Regions from separate parts of the Paraburkholderia caribensis genome, predicted to be linked through region 3. Evidence: riboswitches for the same ligand, from Rfam matches in the RefSeq annotation. Region 3 holds a riboswitch; each other region holds the start of a gene.
What was found. Region 3 has a riboswitch for cobalamin ahead of cobG (precorrin-3B synthase). Riboswitches for the same ligand answer to the same signal wherever they lie in the genome.

Region 1 (9,904 bases), on a different replicon from region 3:
CGCGATCGTGCCGCCGGCGAACGCTTCCGGCGCGACGTGACCCACGACCATGCCCCACGTGCCGCCCGAGAAGCGGCCGTCGGTGATGAGACCGACCGATTCGCCAAGCCCCTTGCCGATGATCGCAGACGTCGGCGCGAGCATCTCCGGCATGCCCGGACCGCCTCGCGGGCCGAGATAGCGCAGCACGACGACGTCGCCTGCCTTGATCTTGTCGGCGAGGATCGCATCCATTGCGCTTTGCTCGTCGTCGAACACGCGCGCCGGGCCCGTGATGACCGGATTCTTCAGGCCTGTGATCTTCGCGACGGCGCCGTCTTCGGCGAGGTTGCCCTTGAGGATCGCGAGATGGCCTTCGTCGTAGAGCGCCTTGTCGAGCGGATAGATCACTTTCTGGTCCGCGCGCGGCTTGCTGGGCACGTCCTTCAGTTCTTCAGCGATGGTCTTGCCCGTGATGGTCACGCAGTCGCCGTGCAACAGGCCTGCATCGAGCAGCAGCTTCAACACTTGCGGGATGCCGCCGGCCTGGTGCAGATCGGTAGCGACGTACTTGCCCGACGGCTTAAGGTCGCAGATCACGGGCACTTTCTTGCGCATCCGCTCGAAGTCGTCGATCGTCCATTCGACTTCCGCCGCGTGCGCGATGGCCAGATAGTGCAGCACGGCATTCGTCGAGCCGCCCGTCGCCATGATCAGCGCGACGGCGTTTTCGATCGACTTCTTCGTGATGATGTCGCGCGGCTTGAGATCCTTCTTCACGGCCTCGACCAGCACGCGCGCCGATTCCGCTGCCGAATCCACTTTTTCCTGATCGGGGTTCGCCATCGTCGACGAATACATCAGCGACATGCCGAGTGCCTCGAACGACGAGCTCATCGTGTTGGCCGTGTACATCCCGCCGCACGAGCCCGTGGTCGGGCAGGCATTCTGTTCGACCCCTTCGAAATCTTCCTGCGACATGCGGCCCGCCGTGAACTCGCCGACGGCCTCGAACGACGACACGATGGTCAGGTCCGCGCCTTTCCACTTGCCCGGCTTGATGGTGCCGCCGTACACGTAAATGCCCGGCACGTTCATCCGCGCGAGGCCGATCATGCCGCCCGGCATGTTCTTGTCACAGCCGCCGATCACGACGACGCCGTCCATCCACTGGCCTTGCACGCAGGTCTCGATGCAGTCGGCGATCACTTCGCGCGACACCAGCGAGTACTTCATGCCCTCCGTGCCCATCGACATGCCGTCCGAGATGGTCGGCGTGCCGAAGGTCTGCGGATTCGCGTCGGAGCGCCTGACGGCTTCGACGGCGGCGTCGGTGAGGCGTTGCAGGCCGGCGTTGCACGGCGTGATGGTCGAGTGGCCGTTGGCGATGCCGATCATCGGCTTGTCGAAGTCGTCCTTCTGGTAGCCGAGCGCGTAATACATCGAGCGGTTCGGCGAACGCGCGACGCCTTGCGTGATGTTCTTCGAACGACGGTTGTACGGCATGGGGAGCTCCATCCAGTTGTTTTGATGTGCGCGCCAATCGGCTCGCTTCCCGCTTGCGGCGCAACGGCCTGGGCGGTTCCAGCGCGGGTTCTTTAGTCTAGTTCGGGCGCGTTGGGCAAGAATGGAGTTTCTGCAAAAGAATGTCCAATATATTATTCAGCGTCGTTTAGGTCGTAAAATATATCAATGAGCCTGCCTGCCGTCCCTGATCTGCGCCAGTTGCGCTATTTCGTGACCGTCGCCGAAGAGAAGCACTTCGGCCGCGCGGCGGCGCGGCTGTCGATGACGCAGCCGCCGCTGTCGCAGGCAATCCGCGCGCTCGAAGACACGCTGGGCGTCGAACTGTTTGCGCGCACCAAACGCTCGGTCGAGCTGACGTCGGTCGGCGCGGATCTGCTGCCCGAGGTGCGGCGGCTGCTCGCGGGTGCGGAGGGGCTGCGGCCATTGGCGCAGAGTCTTGCGCGCGGCGAGGCGGGGGTGCTGTCGCTGGCGTTCGTGTCGACGGCGGATTACGGGCTATTGCCGCCGCTGTTGCGCGAGTTCGGCGCGCGCCATCCGCGCGTGCGGCTCGAACTGCTCGAGGCGACCAGCGACGTGCAGATCGACGAGCTGGTCGCGGGGCGTGTCGATGCGGGACTGGTCATCGGGCCGCTGCCGCCGCGCTACGCGTCGCAGCTGTCGTGGCTGCCGCTGGCGCGCGAGCCGCTGGTGATCGCGATGTCGACGGAGATGGCGGCGCGTATCGAGTTCGATGCAGAGCTCGATGCTGCGGGCGATGGAGCCAGCGGGGCGGGCGCGGCCGAATGGCGCGACGAGCCGTTGAGCCTTGCGCAAGCGGGCGATGCGCCGCTGGTCGTTTTCCCAAGGCGTCTGGCGCCAGGCTTTTATGACATGATTATGGATTGCTACGGCGCGGCCGGTCTCACGCCGCACATCGGCCAGGAGGCGATCCAGATGCAGACGATCGTGAGCCTGGTGTCTGCGGGCATGGGTGTCGCGCTGGTGCCGCAATCGTTGCGTAACCTGCGGCGCACGGGCGTCGTGTATCGTCCGTTGCGTGAGGCGGTGCCCGCCGTCGTCACCGGGCTGGTGTGGCGCACGGCGGAAGTGAGCCCTGTGCTCGCCGGTTTCATCGACATCGTGCGCGCTCACGCCGATGTGCTTGCCGGCTAGCGGCGAACCCTTTGTGGCGCGGCGCGTCCAATGCGCTTGAGTTTCCAGATTACCGAACCCCTATAACGATACGATGCACATTCACCCGAATTTCGATCCCATCGCCATTCATCTCGGGCCGCTGGCCGTCCGCTGGTATGGCCTGATGTACCTGGTCGCCTTTGTCATGGCGATCGTCGTGGGCCGGTTGCGGCTGCGTCTGCCGCATGTCGCGGCACAGGGCTGGACCCCGAAGGATATCGACGACATGCTGTTTTACGGCGTGCTCGGCACGATACTCGGCGGACGTCTGGGTTATGTGCTGTTCTATAAGGCGAGCTGGTACTTCGCGCATCCTCTCGACATCTTCAAGGTTTGGGAAGGGGGCATGTCGTTCCATGGCGGATTTCTCGGCGTGACGCTCGCGATGGTGTTGTTTGCGTGGCAGCGTAAGCGTACGTGGCTGCAGGTGACCGATTTCGTCGCGCCGATGGTGCCGACTGGTCTTGCGGCGGGGCGGCTTGGTAACTTTATCAATGGTGAGTTGTGGGGGCGGGTGACGTCGCCCGATGCGCCTTGGGCGATGCTGTTTCCCGGTGCCGCGAATGAAGACGCCGGGTGGCTGGCGGCGCATCCGGTGCAGGCCGCGCAGTGGCATCTCGGTGAGGTGTTTGCGCAATATCATATGTTGCCGCGGCATCCGTCGCAGTTGTATGAGATCGCGCTTGAGGGTGTCGTGCTGTTTCTTGTGCTGTGGTTTTTTACGCGGAAGCCGCGGCCTGTTGGGGCTGCTTCGGCTGTGTTTTTGATTGGCTATGGGCTTGCACGTTTCACGGTTGAATTTGCGCGTGAGCCGGATGACTTTCTTGGGCTGCTGGCGTTGGGGCTGTCTATGGGACAGTGGCTGTCGCTGCCGATGGTTATTGCCGGGGTGTTGATGCTGGTGTGGGCTTATCGGCGGAATGCGCGTGAGGCGGCGCGGGCTGTTAATGCGGGGTAAGGGTTGGTTTTTGTCTGCGACGCTGGTGGGGTGGTTTTGATTTTGCTGGCATTTTCGCGATTGGTCTTTGCGCTTCGCTGGTCGGGGTGTTGGCCTTTGCTTTCGCTGGCATCCGCGTTACGTTATCGTGATTCAGGCGTCGCCCCTGTGCGGGGCGGCACCTACTTTTCTTTGCCGCCGCAAAGAAAAGTAGGCAAAAGAAAGCGGCTCACACCGCCAGCCCGTGTTCTTATCCACGGGCCCCCAACGTCCCCACGCTTCACTCGGCAACCGCATGACTCATGCTCGTTGCCAGCGCACTTGCGGTGCTCATCACCCGCTTCACGCCCCCGCGTTACAGCATGCCGTGCCACATATTCCACGGCCGCCCAGGTGGCAAACTGTGTGTAGGTTGTCGCGTCGCATAGGGTAGCGCTCTTACAGGGTGGGAGGCGTGCGATATCGGTCCGGAGTGAAGCGTGCGAGGCACTACGGCCTACACACAGTTTGCCACCTGGGCGGCGCATACCATTCGCTGCCGCTTGGCCGGGTAGGGGTATTTGAAGTGGGTGAGGCGTTGATTCGAAGCGTTGGCAACGAGCATCACCCGGGGCACTGCCGTGTGAAGGGTGGGGACGTTGGGGGCCCGTGGATAAGAAGATGGGCTGGCGGTGTGAGCCGCTTTCTTTTGCCTACTTTTCTTTGCGGCGGCAAAGAAAAGTAGGTGCCGCCCCGCACAGGGGCGACGCGTGAAGCACGCTAACGTAACGCGGATGCCAGCGAAAAGCCAATTCGCGAATGCCAGCAAAATCAGAACCACCCCACCAGCGTCGCAGACACAAAAAATCACTTCATCTGCACAGACCCTGAAACATTAACAGTCACGGTGGACGTCCCACCTTCAACCGGCACAGGCGCCGCCGCCTTAGCACTAACATCCGACCGCATGCTCATCATCATGACAGGCCGCGGCGGCACGCCGCCACTATGCCCGACATTCACTTCACGAATCGTATAACCGCTATACCCGAATGCCTGCGCAGCCGCACCAGCCTGCTGCTTGAACGATGCAATCGCCTGTCCCGTCAACTTCTGCCCGGCAGCGCGCTCAGCCTCCGGCGACAGTGAAAACTGCACATTCCCAACCTGCATGATCGAAGACAATTGCCCCGCAAGCTTCGACGCCGCCGCGAAGTCGTGCGACTCCAGCACGATCTCCGTGCGGCCCCGCCACGCCGAAATGCGCCCGTCGCGATCGGTCGACGGATAGATCGAGAACGACCCGGTGCGCGCCGTCACGCCGCTCACGCCCTTGGCCTTCTGCAACGCCTGGTCAGCATGCTGGTTCAACGTGCCCGTCAGCGACGACGGATCGCTGGCCTCCTGTTCGTAAAACAGCGTGATATCGACAACGTCCTGCGGTATATCGGCGCTCGCCTGCGCGTTCAGCGACAGCACGCCGGCCGGCTGGTACTGCTGCACAACGGTTTGCGCATTGGCCGCGACGGACGTGAGCGCAAGTGCAACAGGCGCCGCGCACGCGCCGGCCGCGAGCGCCCACACGAGCGCAGATTTTCTGGTCATTCTTCGACTCCTTTGTTGAGCAGGTTGTGCATGCATGCGTCGAGGTCCGCGTCGCCGGACGCAGTGGCGCGGCGCGCGTGGCATGACGCTTGCGAGGCGGTTAGGCGTCTGAAAGGGGCGTCTGGTTCCCGAGTGAATGCTCGAATCTCACGCGAACGCCTGTTCACCACGCATTCATGCAGCGCGCTTTGCAAGCTGCTTCGTGATGAACGCCCATTCCGCCTCCGTGACGGGCGTGATCGACAGACGGTTGCCCTTCGCGAGCACGCGCATGTCGGCAAGCTCGGGATGCTCGCGCAACGCCGCCAGCGCAATCAGCTTGATCTTCTTCTTGAATACGACGTCGACGAGCGTCCAGCGCGGCGTTTCCTGCGTCGATTTCTCGTCGTAATAGGGACTCTTCGGATCGAACTGGGTCGGGTCGGGATAGGGCGTCGACGATACTTCCGCGATGCCCGCAATGCCCGGCTCAGGGCAACTGGAGTGGTAGAACAGCACGCCGTCGCCAATCTTCATGACGTTGCGCATGAAGTTGCGCGCCTGATAATTGCGCACGCCCGTCCAGGGCAGCGTGCGTTGCGGGGCATTCGCGAGATCGTCGATGCTCGCTTCGTCCGGTTCGGACTTCATCAGCCAGTAGCGCATGAGTCGGATTGAACGTGAGATAAAAGGAAGGTCTTCGTCGAACTGCTTCAAACGGCTTGCAACGCGGAGCGCGCCAATCTGCACAAAGCGCGCGCCCAAAGAAAAACGGCACCGGACAAAGTCCGATGCCGTTCGTATGGGTCCCCGCCTTAGCCGCTAGGCCGGCATCCTGAACCTGAGGTTCAGAATTGGTCGCAGTTAGCAGCACTTCGGGTACATCAGACAGAGTGACGCGCACACCCGTGCTACAAATTTCCGCAACCGTGCACATAGCATTGGTTCAAGGAATATATGACCTTGGCGAACCAGGCAGGGAAGCTTTAAAACGTTTGCTCTACAACATGAGCCCGACCGCGAAACAATCAAGCCCACCAGAATTTTCTTTACTGCACGCTGCTGTACTGTTGAATCACAGTGCCCAGCTGCTCATTCATCTGGTGCATTGTACGCCGGATTTCTTCGGCGGGAAATGATTCTCCGTGTCGCACGCTGGCTTGCAACCTAAGCAGTTCCGATGCCAGCGACAATGCCGCCATCACCGCGATACGGTCCTGGCCGCGTACGTTGCTGTTGGAGCGGATCTTCGACATCTCGGCGTCGACGCGCGCCACCGCTTCGAGCAGCGCCGCTTCCGTTTCAGGCGAGCAGGCGAGACGATAGGGCTGGCCGAGGATCGACACTTCGATCTGCTTCGTGGTCATGCGTTTTCTCCGTGGCGGGTCGCGTCGTTGTTCGCGTCGTGATTGGCCTGCACCTGCTGCTCGGGCGCGAGGAGATCGAGTTGATTGTCGGGCTCATGACCGCGAGCGCGCGGCAGCTTCTCGAGGATGGCGTTCAGACGCACCTGGGCGTCGTCGATCTTCGCGGACAGCGCATCGCGCTCCGCTTGCAATGCGGCGCGTTCTTCGCGGGTCTGTTCGAGTTCTACGCGGGTCGCTTCGCATTCGGCGCGCGCTTGTGCGAGCTGTTCTTCGAGTGCGAGGCGCGCTTCGTTGTAGCGTTGGCTGATCTCGATCAGCCGGCCGATGTTCTGTGACAGTGTTTCGAGTTCGGTGAGCATGTGCTGCGTCCTCTAAAGACATGGCATTCTAGCGCGGAATGTCGCACGCTCGGGCATTTGTCTCGTTTCGAGACGTAACAGTAGCGCTTTAATGCCGCATTATCCAGGTGTGTCGTCGCGATTCACGCATTTTTACCCTTAAAAAAGGACTCTTTCTAACAGTCCACCCTCGTCGTCCCTGCGCCGTCCCCGCGTTTCTTGACGCGTGTGTGCGCCACTTCTAAACTTGCGGCACTCTGGTGCCCGCGCGCGGTATCGCGCCGCGCGCAGTTAAACGGGAAGCAGGGAGCGAAGTCCGCCCGGACGAGCCAACCTGCGCTGTCCTCGCAACGGTACAACGACCGCAGTTCCTGCAGGTCGACCCATGCACGCGTCGAGCCATCCATGAGAGCCGATGCCGTGCGAAGCGCCACTGCGCATGCTGCGTGGGAAGGCGGGTCGGCCAGTCGTCAGCCCGGATACCGGCCGGAGGCAAGGAGCGTGTTGCTCCTTGTACAGGCATCGGCCCACGAGGAGCGGGCCGCGCACAGGCCCACAGGACTCTTTCGATGCTCACCTCCGTGTTTGTCCACCCGGCGTATCTGCGCCAGGTGTTTCCGCGCCCGCTGTGCCCACACTTCACACGCGCGCCGCTTGCTGCGCTCGCCGTGATCGCCTTCGCTTCAGTCCCGCTCGCCGCAGGCGCGCAGACGGTCGACGAGGCGAACCCATCCGCCACATCCACGGATCGATCGGACAATGGCTCGACGGGTTCTGCGGTGGCCGCGTCGTCATCCACTAACCCGGCGACGTTGTCGCCCATCGTGGTGACAGCCGACCGTCGCGCGCAGCGCCTCGCCGACGCGATTCCGCAGACCACGCTGTTCGACGCGCAGGACATCGCGGACAGCAGCGCGCGCGATTTGCCGGGACTGCTGCAGTTCGCGCCCGGCGCGCAGATCGTGCGAAACGGCGGACCAGGCGCGACGTCGAGTCTCTTTCTGCGCGGCGCGTCGGCGACGCAATCGCTCGTGCTGATCGACGGCGTGCGCGTCGATTCGGTGAGCCAGGGCAACGCGCAGCTCGAACAGATTCCGCTCGACCAGATCGATCACGTCGAAGTGGTCAACGGCAACGTGTCGGCGCTGTACGGGTCGGGTGCGATCGGCGGCGTAGTACAGGTGTTCACGAAGGACGGCGGCAATCATCCGCCGCGTTTTCACTTCGACGTCGAGTACGGCAGCTATCACACGCAACGCCAGGCGGCGGGCGTCGACGGTGCACTCGACAAGGACGGCCGCACGACCTTCAGCGTCACGCTCGCGCGCGCGAAGACGGACGGTTTTTCGTCGATCGACCCGGCGCTCGCGCCCGTCAATCCGAACGCAAACGGTTACTTCAACGAGAGCGTGAGCGCGTCGCTGCGCCACAAGCTCGACGACCAGTGGGACATCGGCCTGCGCTATTTTCAGTCGAACGGCAACGACAGCTTCGACAATCCCTTCGGTCTGCCCACCGATCTCAACAATCTGCACAGCAAGGTGCAGACGGCGTCAACCTTCGCGAACGGCAAGCTCACCGACTGGTGGACCACGCGCTTCGTCGTCGCGACAGGCAACGATCGCAGCAACACGTCGCTCAACGGCGACTACCTATACCGCTACGATTCGGACAACCGGCAGTACACGTGGCAAAACGATTTCACGCTTGGGCGCGATCAAAAGCTTCAACTGGGCTACGAGCATCTCGACCAGACGCTCGACTCGAATCAGTACAGCGCGCCCGCGCGTCACGTGAACTCGGTATTCGCGGGCTACACGGGGCGCTTCGGCAACAGCCAGGTCCAGGCGAACCTGCGGCGCGACCAGTACTCGGATTTCGGCGGAGCCAACAGTTACTATCTGGGCTATGGCTACGACTTCAACGAGCACTGGAAGGTGACTGCAAGCTGGTCCGATGCGTTTCGCGCGCCGAGCTTCAACGATCTGTACTACCCGTACAGCGGCAATCCGCTCATTCAACCGGAGCACAGCCATTCCGTCGAAGCTGCACTACAGTACGCATCCGACGCGCTCGGCCTGCTGAAGCTCACGGCATTCCAGACGCGCTATACGAACCTCATCGACTATGTGCAGACCACGCCGGGCATCTACGTCGCGGAGAACGTGGGACATGCGAAAGTGCAGGGTATCGAAGGATCGTGGCAGGGCCATGTGGGCAAAACCGACGTGCGCGCGGCCGTGACGTTCCAGAATCCCGTCGATGAAGACACGCATACCGACCTGAACCGTCGCGCGCGTCATTTCGCGTCGTTCGCCGCGAACCGCAATCTCGGCAGTTGGCGGGTGGGCGGCGAATGGCTCGTGAGCGGCGAGCGCGACGACGGCGGCACGGTGCTCGGCGGGTATGGCATCGTGAACCTGTCCGCGCGCTATAACATCACGAAGTCATGGTACGTGGCCGCGCAAATCCAGAATCTCTTCGACAAGGACTATGAACTCGCCTACACGTACAACACGCCAAGGCGCGGCGCCTCCCTCACGCTCGGCTGGCAGCAGCAATAACGCGCGATGAGCGGACTCGTGCAACGTCAGCGGCAACCCCGACCGGTCCAGCTCGCGCGCGGCATGAGTGCGAAGCGCGCGCTCGCCATCTGGACGGCGCTCGGCATCGCGGCGCTCGTGGTCTTCGTGGCGTCGCTCGCACTCGGCAGCGTGAGCGTCGCGCCGTCGCGCGTGCTCGATGCGTTGCTGCCGTCGGCTGATGCATCGTCCGATCTCGCCACGCAGATCGTTCGCACGCTGCGCCTGCCGCGTGCGCTCGCCGGCTTCGGTTGCGGCGCGTTGCTTGCGCTCGCGGGCGCATTGCTTCAGGTGCTGCTGCGCAATCCGCTGGCCGAGCCGTATGTGCTCGGCGTGTCGGGCGGCGCGGCGAGCTTCGCGCTGGTCGCGATGATGGCGGGCTGCGCGTGGTGGATCGTCGATGCATCGGCGTTCGCCGGAGCGTTCGTCTCGATCCTG
Region 2 (9,904 bases), 840 kb from region 3:
GATTATCTGTCTGGCGGGGATGATGTGTTCGGGCCTAATTATGGCGAGGCTAAGGTGTTTACGGCTACGCCGCCGGATTACGCTGCGCGGTGTCCGAATGCGGCGAAGTTGGTGTCGAACTTGCAGTTCACGACGGCTATCGAGAATCATGTGATGGTGCCTATCATGAACAAGGAAGATGCTAATAAGGCGGCGCTTGCCTGGTTGAAGGCTAATCCGCAGGCTTTGGATAAGTGGCTTTCTGGGGTGCAGACTTTTGATGGGAAGGATGGTCTGCCAGCTGTTAAGGCTTATATTGCTGCGCATTGAAGTGGGTTTGGGTTTGGTTTTTTTGTTTTGGTTTGGATTGCCTGGGTTTGCGCTGGCATCCGCGATTTGGCTTTGCGCTGGCATCCGCGTTACGTTAGTTCGCTTCAGGCGTCGCCCCTGTGCGGGGCGGCACCTACTTTTCTTTGCCGCCGCAAAGAAAAGTAGGCAAAAGAAAGCGGCTCACACCGCCAATTCTTGACGCTTACCCACGGGCCCCCAACGTCCCCACACTTCACACACCAGTGGCCCTGGTTGGTGCCCGTTGCCAACGCTTCGAATAAACGCCTCACCCGCTTCAATTACCCGTACCCGTACCCGTACCCGTACCCGTACCCGTACCCGTACCCGTACCCGGGCCAGCGGCAGCGAATGGTATGTGCCGCCCAGGTGGCAAACTGTGTGTAGGTTGTCGCGTCGTATAGCTTGGCGCTCTTACCAGGTGGGATGCGTGCGCTATCGGTCCGGAGTGAGGCGCGTATGGCGCGAAAGCCGACACACAGTTTGCCACCTGGGCGGCCGTGGACTGCCCGGCAAGGCGTGCCGTGACGCGGGAGCGTGAAGCGGGTGAGGCGCGCCGCAACAGCGTTGGCAACGAACGTGGGTCACGTGATTGCCGTGTGAAGCGTAAGACCCTTTGGGGGCCCTCAGGCAAGAACTAGAATTGGCGGTGTGAGCCGCTTTCTTTTGCCTACTTTTCTTTGCGGCGGCAAAGAAAAGTAGGTGCCGCCCCGCACAGGGGCGACGCGTGAAGCAAGCTAACGCAACGCGGATGCCAGCGCAAAGAACAAACCAGCCACGCCACGAAGTCGCAGACAAGAACCCCCTTCAGGCCCTGATCAAAAACCCTCGCATATAAGCCTGATCCGCATTCCCATCCCAAACCCGCCCATCAACGAGCACCGCCGACGGCGCATCGGCCCACACCCTCACTCCAACATTGGCGGCCGCCTGGCAATACAGTTCAACCTGATTAACCTCCCCCGCAATACGCGCAAAATCATCCCTCCACCCAGCCATCCCCCACCGCGCATACTGCGCAAAAAACCAAACCCCTTCCGCAGGATGCGGATAATTCACCGCCCCATCAGCAAAAAACTTCACAGCCCGCCGCTTTTCATCAGAACCCGCAGCAATCAACCGTGGAGCAATCAGCCCGGCAGGCACGCCAACAAACTCATCGCTGGCGAGCCGAGCCGAAATCTCCACCCGATGCACATCGTCATCAAGCCACCGGCACGCCTCGAGCATCGTCTGCACGAGCGCCCGAGCCGTATTCGGATACCGCGTAACAAAATCGCGCCGGCTCGCCAGCACCTTCTCTGGATGATCCGGCCACACCTCACTCGTATACGCGATCGTTCTGCCAACACCGCGCTCCTGCGCAACCGCATTCCACGGCTCGCCGACACACAGCCCGTCAAGCCGATCCTGCGCAAGCGCATCGACCATCTGCGGCGGCGGAATCACCACGCCTTCGATATCGCGCAAAGGATGCACGCCCTGCGAAGCGAGCCAGTAATACAGCCACATCGCATGCGTACCCGTCGGGAAAGTCTGCGCGAACACGGGCTTGCGCCCGAGCGTCGCCAGCGCGGCAGGCAGCGTCTTGTGCTCGTCGAGCGCAGCAGCAAGACGGTTCGATACCGTGATCGCCTGGCCGTTGCGGTTCAGCACCATCAACACGGCCATATCCGTTTGCGGGCCACCAATGCCGAGCTGCACGCCATACACGAGGCCATAAAGCGAATGCGCAGCATCGAGATCGCCCGACAACAGCTTGTCGCGTATCGCGGCCCACGACGGCTGCTTCAGCAGTTCGATCGTCAGTCCGTGCGCATGGCCGAATTCGAGCAGCTTCGCGGCAACCAGCGGCGCAGCGTCGCTGAGCGCGACGAAACCAAGCCGCAAGTGCGTCTTCTCGAGCTTGCCGGGTTCGTCGGGGGAAGAAAGGTAGGCGGGTGAGTTCATGGGCAGCGCATCAATCGGGCAGGTCGGCTGCGGCGACGATCTGGCGCGCAACCTCGGCGAGCTTCACGCCCTGGTTCATCGCGCGCTTGCGCATCGTCGCGTAGGCGGCGTGTTCGGTCATCTTTTGCGAATCCATCAGCAGGCGCTTCGCGCGGTCGATCAGCTTGCGCTCGGCCAGTTCGTTCTCGGCCTGCGCCAGCCGCTCGCGCAGTTGTGACTCCTGCGCGAAGCGCGCCAGCGCCACTTCGAGAATCGGCGCGAGGCGCTCCGTCGCCAGTCCTTCGACAAGATATGCCGTCACGCCCGCGCCGACGGCATCGCGTATCAGCTGCTGGTTGGCGTCGTGGCTGAACATCAGCACCGGGCGCGGCGCCGTCGCGTTCATCACGGCAAGCTGTTCGAGCGTATCGCGCGAAGGCGATTCCGTGTCGACGATGATCACGTCGGGCCGTTCGCTCTCGACAGTCTTGTGCAGCGCCTGCGGCGACGCGGTGGCGGCGAGCATCTCGTAGCCGAGCCGCGCAAGCGTATCGCGCAACTCGCCGATGGGTTTGTCGGTATCGGTTACGAGCAAAACACGCAGCATGGATTGCCCGGTATGGAATAGGGGAAGTTACACAGCTTCATTCGTCGGATTGCGGCTTCTGCATTGCGTCTTGCGGCGGGTGGGCAGCAGTTGCATGTTTGCTGCGACCTGGCGGAAAGCGTGCAGTCATCCTGCAACTTGTATGCCATCAATCGACAATCGCCCTAACGTTTGCTGCGCACAGCTTCGAGTGATCATTGCAGCATCCTGTTGTCGCACCGTGTCAGTGCGCGTCCCGGTGCGCTGCACCTGTTTGGCGCGAAGCAGCGAGTGCGGAGCCAGCCCATCTACGACCTGCTCGCGTAGCGCGCTTTACCGCGAGCCGAGCCAGCGTGCGTAGCTGCGCGGCGAAAATGCGAAGGTCAAGGCGATCATCGCGGCGATGCAGGCCGCGAGCATGATCCACGCGGCCGCGAAGCTGCCCGTCAGGTCGCGCAAGCGTCCGGCGACGACAGGCGAAATCGCCGCCACGATGAAGCCCACGCCCTGCACGAACGCAACGAGCTTTCCGGCGAGGCGATGATCGCCGGCATGATCGAGCGCCGTCACGAGCGTCAGCGAGAACGTACCACCGAGTCCCGCGCCTGCAATCGCGACCCACGCGAGCGGCAACGCATCCGGATACGCGAGCAGCCCGACGATCCCCACCAGTTGCGCGGACAGTCCGGCGACGAGCCACGGCCGGCGGTCGCGGAACGACGCGGCCGCGAGCGGCAGCAGTAGCGCCGACGCCGCCTGGAAGACGGTCATCGCCGCGAGCAGCGAACCGCTCTGCGCGACGCTCGCGCCACGTTGCTGGTAGTACGCGGGCAGCCACGCAACCAGCGTCGTGTAGCCGCCATTGACGAGGCCGAAGTGCAGGCCCAATGCCCACGCGCGGCGCTTCTTCCAGATCGCCACATGCGCGTGCCCAGGACTCGCAGCCAGGGGCGCGGCGGCGGGTCCATCGAGCGCCGATGCGCGGCGTTGCAGCGCGAGCCAGCACATGCAGGCGAGCGCAGCAGGCACGGCCCACATCGCGAGGCCCGCGTGCCATGAACCGGACGCCTTCGCGACATAGGGGCTGAGGCTCGCGCCCAGCCCGCCGCCGCCCATGATCGACGCGGAGAACAGGCCCATCGCAAGCGGCACGCGTGCATGAAAGCGCTGCTTCATCACGCCCGGCAACAGCGCCTGAATGACGGCGACGCCCGTGCCCGCGACGAGCGCCGTCATCAGCAACGCCGTGCCGCTCGAAGCAGCCAGCCGCGCGCCGCACGCGACACCAATAGCCAGCAGCCCCAGCGCGACCCCGCGCGCTTCGCCGACCACGCGCGTCAGCAAGCCCGCGCCGAACGCGCCGAATCCCATCGCGACGACAGGCAGGCTGGTCAACAGCGAGGCGCCCGAGAAACTGAGACCCGTGGCCGCGCGGATCGTCGCCATCAACGGGCTCACGGACGTCAGCAGCGGCCGCAGGTTGATGCCGATCGCCACGATGACGGCAAGCCAGAGCCCGTCCTGCCACGATAGGGCCGACGATGTCGTGCGATGCGAAATGCGCGGGGAATCGATGCCGGGAGTCTGGTTCACGGGGTGTCCTACGGATCAGTCGAAAGCGTTTGGTTAACCATAATATCGGAAAATGGTTAACCATTCGGCGCAAATCCGCTATCCCCGGTATTGGGCCGATGCTGTCGACGCTTCATGCGCGTAGGGCCGCGCGCCGCTAAAATACGGCCGCCGCCGCCACCTTCCCACTCGCACACCATGGCCACACGCCCGCACACACCGCCGCCTGCCCCGGAAGACGACAACGTCGAGGACCGCATCTATGCGTCGATCACCACGGCGCTGCTCGAAGGCCGGCTGCGCCCGGGCGCGCAGCTCGTCGAGCGCGATCTCGCGGCCGCGTTCAACTGCACGCGCGGCGCGCTGCGCAAGGTGCTGGCGCGGTTGGGGTTCGAAGGCAAGCTGGTGCTGGAAGCGAATCGCGGCGCGTTCGTGCCGGCGCCGTCGGAGGAGGATGTGCGCCAGGTCTATCGCGCGCGGCAGATCGTCGAGGCTGGGATCGTCACCGCGCTATGCGGTGCGCTGTCGTCGCAGGACAGGCGTGTGCTGAAGGCGCATATCGCAAGCGAGAAAAAGGCGCTGAAGGAAGGCCGCGTGGATGAACAGGTGCGGCTGGCGGGGCACTTTCATGTGCTGCTGACGCAGATCGCGGGGAGCGCGGAGTTGCAGGGCTTCGTCGCGCAACTCGTGGCGAAGACGGAGCTGTACAAGGCGCTTTACGATCCGTCGAAGGGCACGACCTGCTCCGCCGACGAACACGCGCAGCTCATCGAGGCGCTGGACGATGGTGACTTGAACGCGGCGCTCGAAGCAATGCGCGCGCATCTCGCGGAACTGGAAGAGCGCGTCGTGACGCGTATGCAGACCAGCGCGAGCGACGATCCGCGTGCGGTCTTTCGTGGGTGAATCGATCGGCATGCGTTGCACATGCCGCATCTCTTACGGTGATCGACGGTTGCCCTGTACGTCGATTCACCATTGCGTCGCGCCGGTCATGAGCGCGGGACGCTTCAGTGGGTTGCCGCTACGTTAGCGGCGGCGCATGGGTGCGCTACGCGGGCCGCTGCTTCGTTCGTCCTTGTGACGGAAATTGATGCGCCCTTTGGTCAGGTCGTAGACCGACAGTTCGAGCGTGACGCGGTCGCCCGCGAGGATACGGATGTGATTCTTGCGCATGCGTCCCGACGCGTACGCGCCCACGACCACGCCGTTATCCAGCGTGACGCGGTAGCGGCTATCGGGTAGTACTTCGTCGACGATGCCGTCCAGTTCAAGCAGTTCTTCTTTCGCCATGCATTACTCCTGGTCGATGAGGGAAGGGTGCGGCGCGCGCGGCGCGCAGCGTAATTTGCGCGGCAGCACGAAGGCTGCCGCGTCGATGCGGTGAGACGATGATGCTGATGCGCGCGTTGCGCTGCGCGAGATCAAAGGTCGGAAACCGTCTGTCCGTCGACCCGGCCGTCGATCACTTGTGCTGCATGCTCCATGCAGGCTATGCGGGCCTTGCCCGCGCCTTCGAACGGCCGGAAATACGACAGGCGGAACACGCGGCCATCGGCGGCGGCGTTCGCGCCGACCCGGCAGATGCGAACCGACGCGTCATAGCCGCTGTCGATCGAATTGCGGTGCGCCACGCCGTTCGCCGTGCGGCGCGGATAGATCAGCGGATGAATTTCGTAGCCCTTGTACGTCTTGATGCCTTGCGTCGTCATATACACAGTCCTGTGATGCGGCTGCCGGCGCGCGTCACTGCAACGGGCAGGCGCGGCGAATAGGCAGCGGGCGGCGCAGCGCCATGGGGCGCGCCGCAATGGAAAAAGTCTCGCGCGAGCCGTATGCGCTGGCTCGGACGCAACCGCGATCAACGCGGAACGGATGGAGAAAAATACGCTGATGCCGCACGGGCAACGAACGTAGCGAATGTCACCCCGTCGGGTTCAGGCGTGCAGCGCGTGGCCGGAGTGACGAAGACCGCCGTGTTGCCGCTGCATGATGTTGCGCGATAACGGGACGGCTGGGATGCAATGCAATCAGTGCAACGCGGCGAAGACGAGAAGACGTTGACGCGTTACGGTGAAGAAGTTGACGGGTGATGCGGGCAGAGCGCTGCGTTAAATATATTATGCCCTAAAAACAGGGCTTTGGGTAGCAGAAACTTTCCCGCGACCGCTTTCGCGGAGCATGCCCGTCTGGCGCGCGGCACCGCGCGCGGCCGCTCGGCGCGCTCAGTCGGCCGTTTGCGTCAAGCGTTTCTGGAGTTCGCGGCTGGCGGCGAGCGGAATGCGCGCATCGTCCCACTTGGCAAGCCATTCGACTTCCTTCGACGTGAAAACCTGGCCGTGGTTGCGCAGCGCGTACTGCAGCGAATCGATGATGTGATTGCGGATGATCTCGGGCGTGCGTGCATCGTCGAGCACGGAACGAAACGCTTCGAGCGTAGCCATCAGTTGCCTCTTTTCGGTGAACGCTTGTGAATGATCTGACTCTTGAGTCTCGTCTTTTATCGCACATCAAAAAGCGCGGTGCCACGCGGTCAAAATTCACGCGGTCAGATGTCCGCAGGCCATGCCGGGTATGCGCTTTGCAACGCGCCCGAGGCGCCTGACGCACTATTCGGCTCGCCATTCCAGACGATTCCAGACAACTCGAGGTCCGCCATGACAATCAGAGCAATCGCGCCGCTCGCGCTATGGACCGTCGCACAACTGGCCGTCGCGGCAACGGGCGATGCATCGTGCGGCGTGCTGGCGGGCGCGGGCGCGTCGGGCGCATCGAGCGTGTCGGCCGCGAGCGGCTTCGCGTTGCGCGACGGCGAGCCCGTCGATTTCATCGCGGGCGGCAAGACGGTGCCGGGCACGCTGCATGTGTTGAAGGACGGCGGCATCTATCGCGCGTACTGGCAGCCGCAAGGCCGCCCCGAGCGCTACGTGCTCGCCAACGCGGGGACGGATGCCGTGCGCCTGATCGCGACGCCGGCGCAGGGCAAGCCCGCCACCGACGGCATGCCTGGCACGACGCTCAATCCGCAGCAGGTGCTGTCGTGTCCGACGCTGTGAGCGCGCGCGGGCGTCTCAGCTTCGACGGTCCGGTGCGGGCCACCACGTCCAGCCGCGCTGATCGCGTTGCAGTTCGACGACGGAAAGGGGCGGCACCTCGATACGCGCGAATCTCGCGGACGGCGCTTGCAGCACATGCATGAGCGCCGCGCGGATCACTCCCGCATGCGTGACGGCGATGACCGTGCCGCGCTGCTCGAACGCATCGAGCCAGCCGCCGACACGCAAGGTCAGCGCATCGAATGATTCGCCGCCATGCGGCGCGGATGACGGATCGCGCGTCCATGTGTCGAGTGCGTTCGTGTCCTCGTTCGCCACGTCGAGCAAACGGCGCCCACGCCAGCGGCCGAAGTCGGCGTCGGCGAGATCCGGTACGATCGTCGCCGCCAGTCCAAGCGCCCGCGCCGTGTCCAGCGCGCACGCAGCGGGGCTGCTGAGCGCGGCATCGGCGTTCAGCAAGCCGGCATGCGATGCGCGAAACGACGTGGCTTCTTCGACCGCGCGGGTATCGAGGGGATCGTCGGCGGGGAACGTGCCCTTGCGTTGCGCGGCCGTCGCCGGGTGGCTGATCAACAACAGGCGTGTGCGCATCGACGGCCTTGGGTCCGGGAAATGGGAAGAAAGAGGGTAAGAAACAGGAGAGCGTTTCGCAGTTTAGCCGTAGAATAGTCGCCACTCGAAGCGCGGAAGCCGGTGCAAGCCCGGCGCGGTCGCGCCACTGTAATCGGCAGCAAATGCGTACACAACAGGCTGTACACAAGCCGGAAGCCAGACCCAAGCTTCGACCTCTCTCATCATTCGACTATCGGGGCGCGTAACCCCAAGGAGATGTCCGTCATGAACGACGCCGTTCTCGACCACGCCGGTCAGACCGATCAACCTGTCATCACCCCCATCCCGCTGCGCGAGCTGCTGCCCTGGATTCTGTTCGGCGGCCTGCTGATGCTGCTCGCGCTCTATTTCGTCGGCGCCGAACAGGGCGCGACTTCGCTGATTCCCGGCATGTACGTGCATGAATTCGTGCACGACGGCCGCCATCTGCTCGGCTTTCCTTGCCACTGATCGCGTAAGGGAGTCATCACCATGGTGGGTAAGTTATTGATGCGAGGGATGCTCGCAGGCATCGTCGCGGGTTTGCTGACGTTCGCCTTTGCGCGCGTGGCAGGCGAGCCGCTCGTCGATACGGCGATCTCGTTCGAAGAAAAGATGCAAACCGCGCACGATCACGGCGACGCCAGCGGCGCTCACGATCATGAAGAAGAACTCGTCAGCCGCGGCACGCAGGCGGGCCTCGGTCTGCTGACGGGCGTCGTCGCATATGGCATGGCGTTCGGCGGGCTGTTCGCGCTGACGTTCGCGTATCTGCATGGACGCGTCGGCCGGCTCGGCGCACGTGCGTTGTCGGCGTGGCTCGCAGTGGGCGCCTATGTCGCCGTCGTGCTGGTGCCGACCATCAAGTATCCGGCGAATCCGCCTTCCGTGGGCGATCCGGAAACCATCGGCATGCGCACGGGGCTGTTCTTCCTGATGATCGTCACGTCGCTCGTCGTGGCGGTGTTCTCGATGAAAGTCCGCAAGCACCTGGTGTCGCGGCTCGGCGTGTGGAACGCGTCGATCGTGGGCGGAATCGTGTTCGTCGCGATCATCGCCGCGATCCAGATCGCGCTGCCGACGGTCAACGAAGTGCCCGAAGCGTTCCCCGCCGTCGTGCTGTGGAAGTTCCGCTTCACGGCGCTCGGCATGCAGGCAATCATGTGGGCCACGATCGGCCTGTTGTTCGGGGCACTGGTCGAGCGCAGCGAACGCATCGCGCGCGCATCGGCTGCATCGGCGCGCAACTCGGCTTATCTGTAACGCTGCTTTTCCGCGTCTGCGCCTGAATGCGCAGACGCGCGGCTCTCTTCCCCGTTTCGTTCCGCTCGCCGCTTCCAGGCAATCTCCAGAAACCGCGCCAGACATGGGTTGCGGTTCGACGGCGACCAGACGAGCATTTGCGAAATCGTCGGCGCGTCGTCGAGCGGTCTGAAGACGACGCCTACGAGTTGCGCCTTGCGCATCGACTCCGGCACCAGCGCGATCCCCACGCCTTCGTCGACGAGACTCAACACTGTCTGCTGCAACTGCACTTCGAAGCGCACATCGGGCGCGAAACCGCCTTGCGCGCAATGATCGACGATGGTCGCGCGCAGGCTCGGCGACACGGCTTCCGACGCCATCACGAACGGCTCGCGCGCGAGCTGCGCGATCTTCAGTTGATGCGCGCAGGCGAGCGGATGCTCGCGCGACAACGCGACGCATAGCGGCTCGGTGAAGATCGCGCGGGTGTCGAGATCCTTGCTTTGCGCGCCCGGAAACATGATTGCGGCGTCGATCTGCCCGCTCAGCACCTGCGGCGCCAGATCATTCGATACGACTTCGCGCAGGTTGAGCGTGA
Region 3 (9,904 bases):
GGCAGACGGAATCGACGGTGCACACGAAGCGGAACACCGCCTGGCTCGCAATCGCGACGATCTCGACGTTCTCGCCGACGGACAGCAGCATCGGCTTGCCATCGACGAGCGGCGGCGTGACGAACAGCGACTCGTTCGGCGCAAAGCCGATGATGCGCGACGGATGCATCGGCGCGCCCATTCCGACCTGCGAGCGCACGCCGATCAGCGCGCCGATCGTCAGATGCATGTCCTTGAGCGCGAGCGATTCGGCTTCGCCCTGCCTGGCTGCCGCCCGCGCGGCACGTGTGGCGTCGTCGTTCGCGGTGGCCAGATCGCCGCGCTGCGGCTTGAAATGCTGGAACAGAAAGCGGTGTTCATCCGCGCCGATCACGACCGCGCCGCGATCGAACAGCAGCGCGCCATCGCTGTCGAGAATCGGAAACTCGAGCGGCGTACCGACGGGTACGGCATCGGGAGAAAGCTGGCGCGCAGCGGGGACAGGTGCGCTCACGTCTGTATCGACGGTGTCTTCACTGGTTTGCATGGTGGGCGAACGAAGCGGTGGCCGGAGATAATCGTTGTATACGTCGCACTATGGGAAAAGTTTAATTTATTTTTCTTTTGCACAGTTTCAATCTTCCTTTCAGCCGGTTGATTGAATATCAACAACTGGCTGATTCAATTCAATGCAAACGTTAAAATCGCCTCCTATTCATACCAGCGCGGCGTGTAGACCCATTCCCGGCCGCTTCCGGCGGGTTTGAAAGCGCGGGTCGTCGACGAGCCGATTATTACCATCGTCCGCATATCGACATCGGCGGATTTCAATCCGGCGAGCGTCGTTGTTTTCAATGTGGCGCCGGGACGGCCAATATCGCGGCCGAGCACGACGGTCGTCGCGGGCGCGCGATATTCACGCACGATATCGAGTGCCTTGTCGAGCTGCCACGGACGGGCGCGCGAAATCGGGTTGTAGAACGCCATGACCAGATCGGCCTCGGCCGCATGCCGCAGCCGCTTTTCGATGATCGACCACGGTTTCAGATTGTCCGACAGCGACAGCATGCAGAAATCGTGGCCGAGCGGCGCGCCCGCCTGCGCGGCCGTCGCCAGCGCGGCGGACACGCCCGGCACGATTTCCAGTTCGACGGCCGACCATGCCGCGTGTCGTGCTTCTTCGCGCGCGCCGTCCAGCGCTTCGAGCACGGCGGCCGCCATCGCGAACACGCCGGGGTCGCCTGACGACACCATCGCCACATGCCGCCCGGCGCTCGCCAGCTCGAATGCATGGCGGGCGCGCTGCATTTCCTCGCGATTGTCCGTGCCGTGCACGCGCTGGTCCGCGCGGAACGGGCCCGCCATCTTCACGTAGGTTTCGTAGCCGAGGATGTCGGTGGCCTGCGTCAGCGCCGCGCGCGCAGTGGGCACCATCAGCGACGCGTCGCCGGGCCCGAGGCCGATCACGCTCAGCTTGCCGCGCGCGCGGCCGACTGTCGCGGGATCGAGCGGCGCTTGAGCGACGGCGAAAGCGATGGGCGCGTCGCCGGGCGCGTCGAGCGCTTTGTGAGGCACGCGTAAGGTTTGGCTGAGCATCTGGGCCGCGCTATGGTCTGCATCGTGGTCCAGGCTGCTGTCAGTGGTGAAGCGTAGTGCGACCTGCAACTCGTCGGCTGCCTGCCGAAGCGCGGGATCGCCCGTCAGCGTAGCGGGCGCGAGCAGCACCGCCAGCGCTTGCGCCGCCAGCCCATGCGTCTGCGCCGCTTCGCGTATCCGTTGAGGCAACGATCCGGCGCCGGAGCGGGTTGCACGCACGGCGACCACGACACTGCGCGGATGAATCACCAGTTCGTCCGTCGCGCCGTGCCATGCCAGCGGCGTGACGCGGATCGCGCGTTGCGCGTCGTCGGCAAGCGGCAGTTGCACGCCGTCGAGCCACGGCGCGTCGCCTTCGATACGCGTCGCTTCGCCCGCCAGCAGATCCGACACGAAGCGCTTGCCCTGATCGAGGCTCGCGAGCGTGTAGCCGTCGGGCGGGTTCAGCACGCATGCGCCGAAGCGTAACTCGCCGCTCGTCGTGATCGCGGGCGGCACGTCGAGCGCGGCGGCGATTTCGCGCGCCATCGCATTGACGCCCGACAGCCCGCCGAGCAGCGGCACGACGGCACTGCCGTCCTCGGCGACGGCCAGCACGGGCGGCTCGGCGCCCTTGTTCGCGAGCAGCGGCGCGACGCAGCGAATCACGATACCCGCCGCACACAGCGCGATGATCGGCGTGCCGCTCGCGTAAAGCTCGCGCAGATGCGCGTTGAGTTCCGTGTAAGCGACATCGGCATCGGCGACCCGGCCCTGCAGGCCATGCACCTGCGCGCCGTCATACAGCGATTGCACGCGCCGCGCCGTGTCCCGCGCGCCGACGCCGAGTATCACGATCGCGGGCGGTGCTGTCAGCCTTGCCATTTTTCCCCCGGCACGACGAGCAGCGAGAAGTAGGGCGACGCCATCGGGTCGACTTCGGCGAGCGGCACGATGCGCTGGTTCGCCATCGTCGCGCGTTCGACGTATAGCGCGCGCTCCGCGAGCCCCAGTTCGTCGAGCACGCGGCGCACCTTGTCGAAATTGCGGCCGAGCTTCATCACGACGGCGGCGTCGGCGGCGGCGAGACGGCGCTTGAGTTCGTCTTCGGGCAACACGCCTGAAAGCACCGACAAGGTCTGGTTGCGGTACACGAGCGGCTGGCCGAGCACGGCGACGCCGCCGAGCATCGAGCACACGCCCGGCACCACTTCGCCTTCGAAGCGCGGCGCGAGCCGGTTGGCGAGCCGGTCGTGCAGGTACATGTACGAGCCGTAGAAGAACGGGTCGCCTTCGCAGATCACGGCCACGTCGCGCCCGGCGTCGAGATGCTTCGCGACCACTTCGGCGGCCGTGTCGTAGAAGTCGGCGATGATCGCTTCGTACGACAGCGGCGGTTCGAGTGCTTCCGTCGTCACGGGATAGACGAGCGGCAACTGCTCCTGCTCGCTCGACAGATGCGACTCGATGATCGAGAACGCGTTGCCTTTCTTGCCCTTCGCGACGAAATACGCGACCACGTGCGCCGATTTCAGCAGCCGCAGCGCTTTCACCGTGATCAGTTCCGGGTCGCCGGGGCCGACGCCGAGACCATAGAGACGCCCGCGCGTGCTGTTCGCCTGATCGGCCATTATTCGTCCTCCGATGCGAGCGCGTTCACGGCAGCCGCCGCCATCGCGCTGCCGCCGCGCCGGCCCTGCACGGCGACGAACGGCACGCCGCGGCTATTGGCGGCGAGCATCGCCTTCGACTCCGCGGCGCCGATGAAGCCGACCGGGAAGCCGAGAATCAGCGCTGGGCGGGGCGCGCCGCCGTCGAGCATGTCGAGCAGATGAAACAGCGAGGTCGGCGCATTGCCGATCACGACGACGCTGCCTTGCAGGCGCGGGCGCCACAGTTCGAGCGCCGCCGCCGAGCGGGTGTTGTTCATCTCGCGCGCGAGCCCGGGCACGGACGGATCGGCGAGCGTGCAGATCACGTCGTTGTGCGCGGGAAGCCGCGCGCGCGTGATGCCTTCGGCGACCATGCGCGCGTCGCAGAGGATCGGCGCGCCGCTGGCGAGCGCCTCGCGTCCCGCGCGGCCCGCGCCGTCCGAAAAGCGCAGGTCGCTGGCGATATCGACCATGCCGCACGCGTGGATCACGCGCACGGCGAGCTTTTCGAGGTCGGCGGGAATGCGCGACAGGTCGGTTTCCGCGCGTATCGTCGCGAACGACTGGCGATAAATTTCCTGTCCGTCGCGGATGTAGTCAAGCATCGAATGGCTCATCAGTTGGGGGAAGGGCGGACGCGTTCAGTGCATCCGCCGCTTCGTCGATCGTCAGACCGCGCGCGATGCATCGGCCGAAGCCGTTGGACTCGCGCGGGTCGTGTGTGTGGTACAGGTCGTAATGGCCGTCGGCTGCCGCGAGCAGCGTGTAGGGCGCGCGATGCGCCGCCGCGCATGAACGCGGGCAGCCGCTGAGATGCACTTGCGTATGCTCGGGTACCTGTGCGGCCAGTTTTAGTGCGTCGGCTTTCGTGTCCGCCTGGCTCTTCGCGCAGCCGGCCGAGCCGGCGCATGCGATCACCCGGGTCAGCGGATTGTCAGCGGTGGTGGCGAGACCGAGTGCTTCGAGCTTCCGTAACGTTGCGTCGAGGTTCACCGTGTCGATGTCGGTGAGCAGCACGCTTTGCCACGGCGTCATGCGCAGCGTCGCGCGCGCATTGCCGCCGGCGAGTTCGGCGAGGCCGCGCAACGTCGTGCTGTTCATGCGGCCCAACGCGGGCTGCGCGCCGACATGCCAGCGCTGTCCGTCGTTTTGCCGATGCGCGCCGAGCCGTCGCTCGGCATCGGCGGGTTCCCGGCGCCAGCCTCGGATCGACGCGTCGCGCAGCAGGCTCACACCGCTCCTGCGTTCGGCGTGCCCGATGATGTTCTCGATGGAATGCGCGGCGAGCAGGTCGCGCATGCGGGCATCGTCCGGCGCGGCGAGGTCGAGGAACGTGTGCACGAGCGCTTGCGTGAACGTCGCAAGATCCGCAGCCGTGACGGCGGCCAAAGCGCTGTCATGGTCCGCCGTAACGGGCGGACAGCCAGCGAGTCCGATTGCGAACAGCACGTCCGGACGGTCGCGCTGCAGCATCGCCGAAAACCAGATGTCGTGCGGATGATCGAGCATCATCAGACGCTCGCCGCCGTCGAGCATCAGCGCGAATTTCGGCGAAAGCGCGGCGAACCGTGTGTCACCTTGCAGCAGCGTCAACAGATTGCCAGCTAGCGCGCTCGTGTCGTATAACGCGCTTGCGTCGCGGCCCGCAACCGGGCTGACCATCACATTGCGCACGTCGTCGGCGAATGCATGCTCGGCGTTCTGCGGTCCGAGCCCCGCGTCGAGCAGCGCTGCAACGAGCGCAGCTTCATGGCCGCGCTTCACGCCGCGCAACTGCAGATTCGCGCGATTCGTGATGTCGACGACACCCGACGCGTGTTCGTCGATCGCCCCGGCCATGGCGCGTGCCTGCGTCGCGCTCAATTCGCCGCCCGCCAGCTTCACGCGGCACAGGCCGCCGTCGAGCGCGGGCACGATGCGCAACAGCCCCGGACAAGCCGAAGGGCGCAAGGCGGAAGCGTCGGACGAATCGAAAGCGTGGCTCAAGACATTACGGGGTTTACGTCGCGCGACGGCCCGGGCATCTCGAAGGAGAGCGGCTCGGCATCGGTACACCCCGCCCGATGTTGGCTGGCACGAACTGTTGGCCGGCAGGTCTTCTGACTCACAGGTCGCTGCACACGCCGGGCCTTCCCGGTATCACCAGTGGCGCAAATTGGCGTGGACTCGCTGCATACAGTTGCGGGGGCAGTCACGGTCATCGCAGTGATGTGTGTTCCCTCTTAGGCCCCGAAAGGCACCGGCGAACGGGTATTATGCCTTTTTTCGAACAGCACAACGATGCCGCAGCCTTGAAACACGGCCCGCAGCAGCGTTTTCAGTACAGCAAGCAGATGAGGATCGACGCATGTCAGCGTGGCTGACCGTAGTGGGAATGGGCGATGACGGTTTTGCCGGCCTGGGGAAAACGGCGCGGCGCGCGTTGATCGACGCGTCGGTGATCTATGGCGGCGAGCGGCATCTGGCGATGCTGCCCGTGTGCCTGTCCGCCGCGCGCGAGCCATGGCCGCATCCGTTCGACATCGCGCCCGTGCTGGCGCGGCGCGACACGCCCGTGTGCGTGCTGGCGAGCGGCGATCCGATGTTCTACGGCGTCGGCGCGACGCTCGCGCGCCACGTTCCCGCCGACGAATTGCGCGTGCTGCCCGCGCCGTCGTCGGTGTCGCTTGCGGCGGCGCGCCTTGGCTGGGCGTTGCAGGATGTGGCGACGGTGTCGCTGGTCGGCCGGCCGCTTGCCGCGTTGCAGATGCATCTGCACGATGGCGCGCGCGTGTTCGTGCTGAGCGCGGACGGCGCGACGCCCGCCGCCGTGGCCGCGTGGCTCGTCGAACGCGGCTTCGGCGCGACGCGCATGATCGTGATGGAACATCTGGGTAGCGCGTCCGAACGCATCGTCGACGCGCGCGCGCACGACTGGTCGATTGGAGAGTCGGCGGCGCTGAACCTGATCGCGCTCGACTGCCGGCGCGATGCGCGGGACGCGCCGCGGCTCGCGCTGACCCCCGGGCTGCCCGACGACGCCTATCGTCACGACAGCCAGCTCACCAAGCGCGACGTGCGCGCGCTGACGCTCGGACGCCTCGCGCCAGCGCCTGGCGAACTGCTATGGGACGTCGGCGCGGGCTGTGGATCGATCGGCATCGAATGGATGCGCGCGCACGCCAGTTGCCGCGCGATAGCCATCGAAGCGAACGGCGAACGTCAGCGTTTCATCGAACACAATCGCGACGCGCTCGGCGTGCCGGGGCTGCAACTGGTCGCTGGCAAGGCGCCCGACGCACTGCATGGCCTGCCCGCGCCGGATGCCATTTTCATCGGCGGCGGCGTGACTGCGCAGGGTGTGCTCGACGGCTGCTGGGGCGCGCTGAAACAAGGCGGGCGGCTGATTGCGAACGCCGTCACCCTCGAAGGCGAGGCGGCGCTCGTCGCGTGGCGCGCGCGGCACGGCGGCGCGCTGACGCGCGTCGCCCTGGCCGAAGCGCAGCCGCTGGGCGGCTTCGAGACGTGGCGCGCCGCGCTGCCAATCACGCTACTCGACACCCGCAAACCGTGATGCGCGACGAAACGCCCGAACAGCCCGCGCCGCTGCGCAGCGGCTACACGACGGGAAGCTGCGCGACGGCGACGTCGCTGGCGGCGGCGCGTTTGCTGCTGTCGGGCGTGGCGAGCGATGTCGCGGAAATCGTGCTGCCGAAAGGCCAGCATGTGCCGATGCCACTCGTCTTCTGCCGCCTGATCGACGGCGGCCAAGGCGGCGCCGAAGCGGGCACCGTCAAGGACGCGGGCGACGATCCCGACGTTACGCATGGCGCGGTGGTGTTCGCGCGCGTGCGTCTCGCGGATCAACCCGGCGTGCGTTTTCATGCCGGGCCGGGCGTCGGCACGGTGACGCGCGCGGGCCTCACGCTGCCCGTCGGCGAGCCGGCCATCAACCCGGTGCCGCGTCAGATGATGACCGCGCATCTGAACGAACTGGCCGCCGAGCATGGTTACGCGGGCGGCTTCGAAGTGACGATAGGCGTCGAGAACGGCGAGGCGCTGGCGCAGAAGACGATGAATCCGCGTCTCGGCATTGTCGGCGGGCTGTCGATACTCGGCACGACGGGCATCGTGCGGCCGTTCTCGTGCTCGGCGTATATCGCGTCGATCCATCAGGGCATCGACGTTGCGCGCGCGAACGGCTATCGGCATATCGCCGCGTGCACGGGCAATGCGAGCGAGGACGCCATGCGCGCTTACTACCGGTTGCCCGATATTGCGCTGATCGAAATGGGTGACTTCGCGGGCGCCGTGCTCAAGCATCTGAAGCGCGCGCCCGTCGACAAGCTCAGCATGTGCGGCGGTTTCGGCAAGCTGAGCAAACTCGCGGCGGGGCATCTCGATCTGCACAGCCGCCATTCGAGCATCGACTTACCGCAACTCGCCGCGTGGTCGGCGCAACATGCCGCGAGCGACGCCGCGTTGCAGGCCGCTATCGTCGGCGCGAACACGAGCCAGGAAGCGCTTGCGATGGCGCGGAAAAAAGGCGTGCCGCTCGGCGATATCGTCTGCGCACGCGCGCGCGACGTGGCGCGCGACATCGTGCCCGCGTCGGTCGAAGTCGAGATGTTTGCGATCGACCGGCAGGGCAACATCATCGGTGTGGCGCGATGAAACGTCTGTTATTGCTCGGCGGCACGGGCGACGCATTGCAGATCGCGCGGCAACTCGGGCGGCAGCATGTCTATAGCCTGGCGGGGCTCGGACGTGTGCCGGACGGGCTGGCGTGTGAAGTACGGGTCGGCGGGTTCGGCGGCAGCGAAGGGCTTGCGCGTTTTATCGAAAGCGAAGGCATTGCGCTCGTGATCGACGCGACGCATCCCTATGCCGCGCAAATGAGCGCGAACGCGGCTGTTGCGTGCCGCGAAGCCAGCGTGCCGTGCTGGGCGCTGCGCCGCGTGGGCTGGACGCCGCAAACGGGCGACGACTGGCGCATGGTAAGCGGCTGGAACGAACTGGTCGATGCGATCCGACCGTTTCGGCGCGTGCTGTTCACGTCGGGGCGCGAGCCGCTCGCGCATCTCGACGAGATACCCGCGCATCAGTACTGGATCGTGCGCTGTCTCGACGCGCATCCGGGCAACGGGCGCGCGCGCATCATCGACGCGCGCGGCCCGTTCGATATCGACGGCGAGCGGGCGCTGTTCGCGCTGAATCACATCGATGTGCTGGTGACGAAGAACAGCGGCGGCGCGGCGACGCAGGCGAAGCTCGAGGTCGCGCGGGAACTGAAGGTGCCGGTCGTGATGATGCGGCGTCCTGCGCTGCCCGAGGTCGATCGGGCGTTCGACAGTCCGGCGCAACTGCTGCGCGCATTGAACGAAGAAGATTGGAGTACTGTGAAATGACGGTGTTTTTTATCGGCGCGGGACCGGGTGATCCTGAACTGATCACGGTGAAGGGGCAGCGCCTGGTGCGTACGTGTCCGGTGATTCTCTATGCCGGTTCGCTTGTGCCGGAAGCTGTGTTGAGCGGGAACGTCGCTGAAAAAGTGGTGAACACGGCCGAGCTCGATCTGGATGGGATCATTGGTCTGCTTGCCGAAGCGCATGCGAAGGGGCAGGACGTCGCGCGCGTGCATTCGGGCGATCCGTCGTTGTACGGCGCGATTGGCGAGCAGATTCGCCGCTTGCGCGCGCTTGGGATTCCGTATGAAATCGTGCCCGGTGTGACGGCGACGGCGGCCTGCGCGGCTGCGCTCGGGGTCGAGCTGACGTTGCCTGATGTGTCGCAGACGTTGATCCTGACGAGATATGCGCGGAAGACTTCGATGCCTGAAGGCGAGCAGCTTGCGGATCTTGCGCGGCATCGCGCGTCGATGGCGATTCATCTTGGGGTGCGCCATATTGCGCTGATTGTCGATGAATTGATGCCTCACTATGGGGGCGACTGTCCCGTCGCGGTGGTGTATCGGGCAAGCTGGCCGGATGAGGAGAAAGTTGTCGGGACGCTTGCTGATATTGTTGAAAAGGTGCAAGCGACGGATATAGAGCGTACCGCGTTGATTCTGGTCGGGCGGGTGCTGGAGGCGGAGGATTTCGCGGAGTCGACTTTGTACTCCAAGTAGGGCGCGCGGGGGGCAAACCTACCTGGCTAACGCCGCACCGCTGCCCCCCGAACCCGAAACCCCCGGCGAAGCCCAGAACCAGACCCCGAAATCACACGGCAGCCAGTTGCGCAGCCGCACTCCTCAACGCGCTCCGCAGACCTTCCTCGACAACAGGATGATAAAAAGGCATCGCGAGCATCGCATCGACGGTCAGCCCCATCTGCAGCGCCCACGAAAGCAGATGCGCGATATGCTCGGCATCCGGCCCGATCCATTCGGCACCCAGGAACCGCCGCGTAGCGCGATCCACGTAGACATGCATCAGCCCGCGGTTGCGCAGCATCACGCGGCTGCGGCCCTGGTCTTCGAAGCTGACTTCACCCGTCACAAACGACCCGTCAGCAAGATCCAGAAACCGCGCACCAACCATCGCAATCCCCGGCTCGGAAAACACCACTGAAATCGCCGCCCGCCGCACAAGCGGCTTCACATCGGGATACCGAGCCGCATTCTCGCCCGCAGCGCGGCCTTCATCCGCCGCTTCGTGCAGGAGCGGCAGCACATCATTTGCATCGCCGGCGATGAACACAGGATGCTTGCCCGCCTGCAA

Region 1: linked by a shared signal. The riboswitch ahead of C2L66_RS11850 (TonB-dependent receptor domain-containing protein) and the one ahead of cobG (precorrin-3B synthase) in region 3 are both predicted to bind cobalamin.
Region 2: linked by a shared signal. The riboswitch ahead of C2L66_RS25570 (CbtB domain-containing protein) and the one ahead of cobG (precorrin-3B synthase) in region 3 are both predicted to bind cobalamin.

Annotation. Positions count from the first base shown of each region.
Region 1 covers NZ_CP026101.1:2,659,558-2,669,461, reverse strand. Annotated here, with positions in the region: gene ilvD (dihydroxy-acid dehydratase) at 1-1,485, opposite strand, end outside; gene C2L66_RS11885 (LysR family transcriptional regulator) at 1,672-2,658, shown strand; gene lgt (prolipoprotein diacylglyceryl transferase) at 2,732-3,637, shown strand; gene C2L66_RS11875 (SIMPL domain-containing protein) at 4,463-5,200, opposite strand; gene C2L66_RS11870 (EVE domain-containing protein) at 5,375-5,845, opposite strand; RNA gene ssrS (6S RNA) at 5,983-6,164, opposite strand; gene C2L66_RS11860 (cell division protein ZapA) at 6,229-6,546, opposite strand; gene C2L66_RS11855 (hypothetical protein) at 6,543-6,905, opposite strand; cobalamin riboswitch at 7,126-7,389, shown strand; gene C2L66_RS11850 (TonB-dependent receptor domain-containing protein) at 7,454-9,448, shown strand; gene C2L66_RS11845 (FecCD family ABC transporter permease) at 9,455-9,904, shown strand, end outside.
Region 2 covers NZ_CP026102.1:2,012,186-2,022,089, reverse strand. Annotated here, with positions in the region: gene C2L66_RS25620 (choline ABC transporter substrate-binding protein) at 1-309, shown strand, start outside; gene C2L66_RS25615 (CmpA/NrtA family ABC transporter substrate-binding protein) at 1,135-2,277, opposite strand; gene C2L66_RS25610 (ANTAR domain-containing response regulator) at 2,288-2,863, opposite strand; gene C2L66_RS25605 (cyanate transporter) at 3,176-4,435, opposite strand; gene C2L66_RS25600 (GntR family transcriptional regulator) at 4,613-5,320, shown strand; gene infA (translation initiation factor IF-1) at 5,444-5,707, opposite strand; gene C2L66_RS25590 (hypothetical protein) at 5,839-6,126, opposite strand; gene C2L66_RS25585 (hypothetical protein) at 6,640-6,858, opposite strand; gene C2L66_RS25580 (hypothetical protein) at 7,072-7,470, shown strand; gene C2L66_RS25575 (histidine phosphatase family protein) at 7,486-8,061, opposite strand; cobalamin riboswitch at 8,109-8,263, shown strand; gene C2L66_RS25570 (CbtB domain-containing protein) at 8,308-8,532, shown strand; gene C2L66_RS25565 (CbtA family protein) at 8,554-9,324, shown strand; gene C2L66_RS25560 (LysR family transcriptional regulator) at 9,315-9,904, opposite strand, start outside.
Region 3 covers NZ_CP026102.1:1,173,218-1,183,121, forward strand. Annotated here, with positions in the region: gene C2L66_RS21680 (flagellar brake protein) at 1-526, opposite strand, end outside; gene cobJ (precorrin-3B C(17)-methyltransferase) at 691-2,439, opposite strand; gene C2L66_RS21690 (precorrin-2 C(20)-methyltransferase) at 2,427-3,185, opposite strand; gene C2L66_RS21695 (precorrin-8X methylmutase) at 3,185-3,811, opposite strand; gene cobG (precorrin-3B synthase) at 3,804-5,192, opposite strand; cobalamin riboswitch at 5,279-5,465, opposite strand; gene C2L66_RS21705 (bifunctional cobalt-precorrin-7 (C(5))-methyltransferase/cobalt-precorrin-6B (C(15))-methyltransferase) at 5,554-6,759, shown strand; gene C2L66_RS21710 (cobalt-precorrin-5B (C(1))-methyltransferase) at 6,759-7,859, shown strand; gene C2L66_RS21715 (cobalt-precorrin-6A reductase) at 7,856-8,593, shown strand; gene cobM (precorrin-4 C(11)-methyltransferase) at 8,590-9,312, shown strand; gene C2L66_RS21725 (dihydrolipoyl dehydrogenase) at 9,404-9,904, opposite strand, start outside.